Regions from separate parts of the Streptomyces sp. cg40 genome, predicted to be linked through region 1. Evidence: riboswitches for the same ligand, from Rfam matches in the RefSeq annotation. Region 1 holds a riboswitch; each other region holds the start of a gene.
What was found. A riboswitch is a leader RNA that binds a small molecule or an ion and turns the genes downstream of it on or off. The one in region 1 is predicted to bind S-adenosylmethionine.
Positions count from the first base shown of each region.

Region 2: another riboswitch for S-adenosylmethionine. It lies ahead of ACQHII_RS34670 (aminotransferase class V-fold PLP-dependent enzyme); the one in region 1 lies ahead of ACQHII_RS41590 (amino acid ABC transporter permease).
Region 3: another riboswitch for S-adenosylmethionine. It lies ahead of ACQHII_RS01365 (putative leader peptide); the one in region 1 lies ahead of ACQHII_RS41590 (amino acid ABC transporter permease).

Region 1 covers NZ_CP190128.1:9,216,449-9,218,760, reverse strand. Annotated here, with positions in the region: gene ACQHII_RS41595 (amino acid ABC transporter ATP-binding protein) at 1-417, opposite strand, end outside; gene ACQHII_RS41590 (amino acid ABC transporter permease) at 414-1,394, opposite strand; SAM riboswitch class IV at 1,731-1,839, opposite strand; gene ACQHII_RS41585 (glutathione S-transferase C-terminal domain-containing protein) at 1,916-2,312, opposite strand, start outside.
Region 2 covers NZ_CP190128.1:7,700,542-7,702,853, forward strand. Annotated here, with positions in the region: gene trpD (anthranilate phosphoribosyltransferase) at 47-1,111, shown strand; SAM riboswitch class IV at 1,192-1,308, shown strand; gene ACQHII_RS34670 (aminotransferase class V-fold PLP-dependent enzyme) at 1,475-2,312, shown strand, end outside.
Region 3 covers NZ_CP190128.1:333,634-335,945, reverse strand. Annotated here, with positions in the region: gene ACQHII_RS01370 (ABC transporter substrate-binding protein) at 1-776, opposite strand, end outside; gene ACQHII_RS01365 (putative leader peptide) at 1,024-1,194, opposite strand; SAM riboswitch class IV at 1,172-1,286, opposite strand; partial or broken gene ACQHII_RS01360 (signal peptidase II) at 1,523-1,717, shown strand; one part of gene ACQHII_RS01355 (IS5 family transposase) at 1,788-2,133, shown strand; one part of gene ACQHII_RS01355 (IS5 family transposase) at 2,133-2,312, shown strand, end outside.

The DNA of each region.
Region 1 (2,312 bases):
AAGTGCTTCGGGCTTGCCGAGCCTGCCGGTGGCGACCGGGGCGGCGGCCACGTTGTCGAGGACGGTCAGGTGCGGGAAGAGGTTGAAGTTCTGGAAGACGAACCCGATCCGGCTGCGCTGCGCGAGGATGGCGCGCTCGCTCAACTCCTTGAGCCGTCCGCCCTGTTGCCTCACCCCGATCAGCTCGCCGTTGACGCTGACGTACCCGATCTCGGGCTTCTCCAGGTGGTTGATGACCCGCAGCAGCGTGGACTTGCCGGAGCCGGACGGGCCGAGGATCACGGTGACCTCGCCGGGCCGCACCGTGAGATCGACGCCGTCCAGCACCCGGTGGGCGCCGTACCACTTGTGGACGTCGTGCACCTCTACGGCGGCGGGTGTGATGTCCGCCAGCGGTTCGACGGTGTTCGTGGTCATACGGCGGTCTCCCTGCGGATGCGGGCCCGCAGATCGGTGACACCGTCGCGGAGTTTCTGGATCGGGGTGGGCGGCAGGGAGCGGGTGGCGCCCCGGGCGTAGTGGCGCTCGACGTAGAACTGGACGACCGACACGACGCTGGTCAGGATCAGGTACCAGACGGTGACGACCAGGAGCAGCGGCACGATGTCGCCGGGGTAGGTGGAGCCCATCGTCTGCGCGGAGCCGAACAGGTCGAGCAGCGAGACGTAGAAGACCAGCGAGGTGCTCTTGATCAGGCCGATCAGCTGGTTGACGTAGTTCGGGGTGATGGAGCGCAGGGCCTGCGGGAAGACGATTCTGCGGAACTGGTAGCCCTTGGGGAGGCCGAGCGCGGAGGCCGCCTCGTGCTGGCCCTGGTCGACGGAGAGGATGCCGCCGCGGACCACTTCGGCCGCGTACGCCGCCTCGTTGAGGCTGAGTCCGACGACGGCGACGACCATGTCGGTGGCGAGCTTCGACTCGTCGAAGGAGAAGAAGGCGGGGCCGAAGGGGACGCCGATGCTGAGGGTCTGGTACAGGGCGCTGAAGTTGTAGAGGAAGATCAGTACCACGATGAGCGGGATGGAGCGCAGCGCCCATACATAGGTCCAGCTCGCGGCGCGCAGCACGGGGCTCTTCGACAGCCGGGCCAGGGCGAGCAGGATGCCGCCGAGGAGGCCCGACACCGCGCTGAGCGCGGCCACTTCGAGCGTGATGACGAGTCCGTCGAGGATCGTCGGGCGCAGGAACCAGTAGCCGAAGCGGTCCCACTGGTAGAAGGAGTTGGTGACCAGTCCGTGGACGAACTGGGCGATCAGCACCAGCACGACCAGCGTGACGATCCACCGGCCGGGCCGGCGCAGCGGCTGAACTCGCTGTGCCGTCAGGGGTTTTGACGGGGCGTCGGCTGCGGGGACGGCAGCCAGGGACACGGTGGTGCCTGGGGGTTCACTCATGGTGGGCTCCGGCGGTTTCACAGACCCCGGTCCGCGGCGGTGGACGCGCGACGGCTGACGGCACGCGCGGGGTGCGCGGGACCGGGGGCGGGGAAGGGGGCAGGCACACCGACGGGATCGGGTGTGCGTCAGAGGTGCGTCGGCCGACTGGTCGTCAGGCGCGACAGCGGGCGCGGCCCGACGCGGTACACAGTGCGCTGCTGACCCGGAGCAGATCGACAGCGCGGTCGGCGACGAACAGGTTGGCGTACGACCGTACGCAGCCCTGCGGGCGGCATGTGGCCGTCCTGGGAGCTGCGTACATGGCGTCACCTGTCACTGTTCCGGCCCCGTGGGGCCTCGCGCTTACCGAAACGTCATCCGGTCCGGTCGTCACCTGGGGCACCCCACCGCGTGCGAGGGTTGCCGGTCAGCAAGCCAGGGCTTGTCGCTGACACTCATGACCGTTCTGGCCGCAAGTTAAGACAATTGCCCGAACGAATGTCAACGGCCGTCCAGCAAATGGACGGTGGAGACGCCGCTCAACTGCGGCAAGCTCCCGTTTCGTCCGCGGCATGGGCTGCCCAGTCCAGGATCTGGACGGCGGCGCCGGCGGCCTCCAGGCCCTGGCAGCGGGCGTGGTGGCGGCGGGCGATGCCGTCGAGGTCGAGGTGGGTACCGAAGGCCGGGTGGGCGGCCAGCCGGCGGGCGTAGGCCCACAGGTGGGGGTGGTCGGCGATGCGCTGCACGGCGGCGGCGTCCAGGTGGTAGCGGTGCACAGTGTCGAGTTGCACCAGCGTCACCCACAACTCGACGTCGGCGGCGGTGAGTTCGTCGCGGATCATGTGCTCGCGGCCGTCCAGCCAGCGGTCGAGCGAGCCCAGCGTCTCCAGCAGCAGGCCGAGGGCCTCGTCACGCCCGGCCTGTTCGCCGCCGGCC
Region 2 (2,312 bases), 1.5 Mb from region 1:
GGGACGCCTATTTAAACCAAGTTCTACGACACTCAGGAGCGGCCGTATGAGCGCTGTGACCCCCGCTGGAGGCGACACCGCGGCGGCCCGTTCCTGGCCCGACGTACTGAGCGCGCTGCTGGCCGGACAGGACCTGAGCACTGCCGACACGGCGTGGTCGATGGACCGCATCATGAGCGGTGAGGCCGCGGACGCGCAGATCGCGGGCTTCCTGGTGGCGCTGCGGGCCAAGGGCGAGACGGTCGAGGAGATCACCGGGCTCGTGGAGACGATGTACGCCCACGCGAAGCCGCTGGACATCCCGGGTCCCGCCGTCGACATCGTCGGTACGGGCGGCGACCGGGCCAAGACGGTCAACATCTCGACGATGTCCGCGATCGTGATCGCCGGTACGGGTGCGAAGGTCGTCAAGCACGGCAACCGGGCCGCGTCCTCGGCGAGCGGCTCCTCCGACGTGCTGGAGAAGCTCGGCATCAATCTGAACCTGCCGACCGAGCAGGTGGCGCGGGTGGCGGCGGAGGCCGGGATCACCTTCTGCTTCGCGGCCAAGTTCCACCCGTCGATGCGGTTCGTCGGCGCGGTCCGGGGCGCGCTGGGGATTCCGACCGCGTTCAACCTGCTCGGCCCGCTCACCAACCCGGCGAAGGTCACCTCGTCGGCGGTCGGCTGCTTCGACACCCGTATGGCCGGGCTCATCGCGGGCGTGCTCGCCGAACGCGGCTCCTCCGCGCTGGTGTTCCGCGGCGACGACGGCCTCGACGAGCTGACGACCACGGCGACCTCACGGGTGTGGATCGTCCGCGACGGCAAAGTCACCGAGGAGTCCTTCGACCCCCGCGACGTCGGCCTCGAACTCGTCCCCGTGGAGGCCCTGCGCGGCGCCGACCCCGACTACAACGCGGGTGTCGCCCGCCGTCTCCTGGACGGCGAGCAGGGCCCGGTGCGGGACGCCGTACTCCTGAACTCGGCGGCCGCCCTGGTGGCGCTGGAGCGGGGGGACGGGCCGTTGGCGGACCGGATCCGGGCCGGGATGGAGAAGGCGGCGGAGTCGATCGACTCGGGCGCCGCCAAGCGGACCCTGGAGCGCTGGGCGGCTGCCACCAACGCGTAGCCGTTTCTGCGGCGGTCGTCGTCCCGCGATCCGGACACGGGTTGCGGGGCGGCGATCACTTCACGTAGGTTTTTGGACCAGGTCATGAGTGACAGTCATGAGGCCCCGGCCGACTGTCCGGCAACCCTCCGTCCGTGGCGGGGTGCCCCGGGTGAAGACCAGGCCGCAGGCAGCGAGGTCTGCGGCAAGCGCGGGCCCCTCGAAAGACACCAGGGGTCCTGGTCATCGAGGGAGCCCTCTGTGAGCAAGCGAATGCGATAGGGCGTCGAGCCCCGCCTCCGCATACCCCCTTTCAGTCTCCTCCGTGCTTGAGCCCTGCTCGCTCGCACGGCGGAACCGCCTTGCCTCTCACAGGAGTTCGCCATGTCTGTCTCCACCGTTGCCGTCGCTGCGACCATTTGTGCCCCGCTGCCCGTTCTCGGCCGGGATGTCACCGTCCCGCTCGTCACGGGCGGCGAGGTCACCTACGCGGCGCTCGACTACGCGGCCAGCGCCCCCGCCCTCCAGCGCGTCTGGGACGACGTGGCGGCCTACGCCCCGTACTACGGCAGCGTCCACCGCGGCGCCGGCTACCTCTCCCAGCTGTCTACGGACCTCTTCGAGAGCGCGCGGAAGACGGTCGAGGAGTTCCTGGACTGCCGGCCCGACGACCAGCTGATCTTCACCCGCTCGACCACGGACTCCCTCAACCTCCTCGCCGCCGCGCTCCCCGCCGACTGCCAGGTCTTCGTCTTCGAGACCGAGCACCACGCCTCGCTGCTGCCCTGGAAGGACGCCCGGGTCACCTACCTCAACGCTCCGCGCACCCCGGCCCGGGCCGTCGAGACCCTGGAGCAGGCCCTCGCGGCCCGGGACCCCTTCGGTCCGGCCCTGGTCTGTGTCACCGGCGCCTCGAACGTCACCGGCGAGCTGTGGCCGGTCCGCGAACTCGCCGCCGCCGCGCACGCCCACGGCGCCCGGATCGTCCTCGACGCCGCCCAACTCGCCCCGCACCACCCGGTCTCCGTCCAGGACCTCGACGTCGACTGGATCGCCTTCTCCGGACACAAGCTCTACGCCCCCTTCGGCTCCGGCGTCCTCGCCGGCCGCGCCGACTGGCTCCGGGCCGCCGACCCCTACCTCGCGGGCGGCGGCGCCAGCCGCAAGGTGACTCGGCGTGAGGACGGGGGAGTCGACGTCGAGTGGCACGACAGCGCCGCCC
Region 3 (2,312 bases), 8.9 Mb from region 1:
CCGGCGCGAACTCCGGCCTCGGGTACGACCTTGAAGACCACCTTGTCGAGATAGGCCTCCCCGCTCTTGTGCCACAGCGAGGAACCCCAGGTGTACCCGGTGCGCTTGGCGAGCGTGATCGACTGGTTCTGCACATACTGCTTGAGCACGAAGGGCCCGGAGCCGACCACTCCCTGGCTGCACTTCTCCTGCGGGCTCTTCCTCGCGCTCGCCGACGACTCGATGCCCAGCGAGTGGGTCGAAGTGGCTTGCAGGAACTGGGCGTTGGGCTGCTGGAAGGTCACCCTGACGGTGAGCGGGTCGACCACGGTGGTGCTCTTGACGCCGCTCAGATAGCCCTCGGCGAGAGTGCCCAGCGCGCCGAGCTTCGGCACCGCGTCGAAGTTGTCCTTGACGACCTGCGCCGTCAGCTTGGAACCGTCGCTGAAGGTGACACCCGATCTGAGATGGAAGGTGAACGTCGTCGCGTCGGAGCTGATGTCCCAGGTCTTCGCCAGCCATGGCACGATCTTGCCGGTCGCGGGGTCCTGGTCGGTGAGGGAGTCCACGATCTGCCGTACCGAGTAGATGGTGTCGTTGCTGGCCACCTGCTGCGGGTCCACGCAACCGGCGTCGGAGCCCACCGCGAAGGTCAGGGTGCCACCGGACCTGGCCCGTCCGCCGCCGGCGTCGGAGCCACCGCCCCCCGATCCGCAGGCGGTCAGCAGGAAACTGGTGGTCAGAAGCGCGGCCGTAGCCGCTCGTCGAGTGGTTCGGGAGACCGGATGTGCTGTCACGGAGAGGTGCTCCTACTCGTATCACCGCGTGCACACGGACCTGCGCGGACCGTGGCTGGACGCGGACGGTGCCGACCCCGGCGGGGGCGGGACTCCTGAAGCGTGGAAAACGCGTCGACCGGCGCGGGACACACCCGTGCATACGTCGACCCGTGGGAGAAGGGGGGAAGCGGCCCGTGCGAGACGGGCGACCGGAGATGTCAGCTTCGAAGGGCGGACAGACGTCGGCCCGGAAGGCCGGACAAGGTCAGCTCTGACACAGACAGCTGGTGAAGCGCTGCAGGTCGATGTGGCGCCGGCGCGAGAGCCGGGAGAAGACGACGGCGTCGTGACAGGAGGCACTCGGGTCGTAGCTGTTGGGCACGCCGTCCTCCATGTCCGGGACCCCGGTCACGGGATCGCGCTTTCGCAGAGCCATCAGCTTCCCTGCCGGGCGTTCGCCCTGGGCGCCCCACTGCGTCGGGGGGCTGCCGGTCGTTCGGCCAGGATCGGACGCTGACACTCAATGCCACTGTTGATCGTATGGAGCGGTGTCGCCGTGCGTCAATGCCGGGGTGGAGACGGCTAGGCTGCTGCCCGGCCCGGAATCGCCCGGCTGCGGATCGCGCTCCGCCCGGCCGACCGGACTCCGTGGCTGTTTTCCGGGTGTGATCTCCGCCCGCCTGCCCTCCCTCGGCCGCGAGGCGTTCATCGCCCGGCTCGGCGGCGCCGCGTGAGACAGCGGGAACCGAAGCCGGCGCCCGGGCTCACGCAAGCTCCACAGCCTCCCGTGGGCTCTCGCCCCGGGTCTGCTGCTCGGAGGTGCGCTCGGCAAGCTGACGGACCGGATCTTCCGGGCGCCCGGTGGAGCCCTCATGATCCTGCTCTCCTCCCTGGGCTTCTCCCCGGACGGATCCGGCCTGCGGGACCGCCGGAAGGGCGGGATCGTCGTCCCGGGCTGACGGTCGTCGCCGCCGAACCCGATCGTGCCGGCGGCGCCGCGCCGCTAGGGCGTTTCCTTCGGATCATCTGATCGTTGGTCTGGGTGTGTCGTTGACTGACGCCCAGTGGGCCCGGATCGAGCCGCTGTTACCCGATCGGGCACCGAGGCGGGGTGGGCGGTGGCGGGATCATCGGCAGGTGATCGACGCGATCGCCTTCAAGTACCGCACCGGCTGCCCGTGGATGGACCTGCCCGAGGAGTTCGGCTCCTGGAAGGGCGTCCACAACCGGCTACGGAAGTGGGCGGCCGACGGCACCTGGGAGAAGGTCTTCGCCGCGCTGCTGGCCCAGGCCGACTCCGAAGGCGACCTCGACTGGGTCGTCGCCGTCGATTCCACCATCGTCCGCGCCCACCAGCACGCCGCCGGGGCCCGTCAAAAGGGGCCCCGGCCGGCGAGCCGCACGACCATGCCCTCGGTCGCTCCCGCGGCGGACTGACCACCAAGATCCATCTGGTTGCCGACGGACGTTGCCGCCCCCTGGCCTTCTGCCTCACACCGGGACAGGCGGGTGATGCACCCGCATTCACTGAGGTCATGGCCCGCTTGAGGGTGG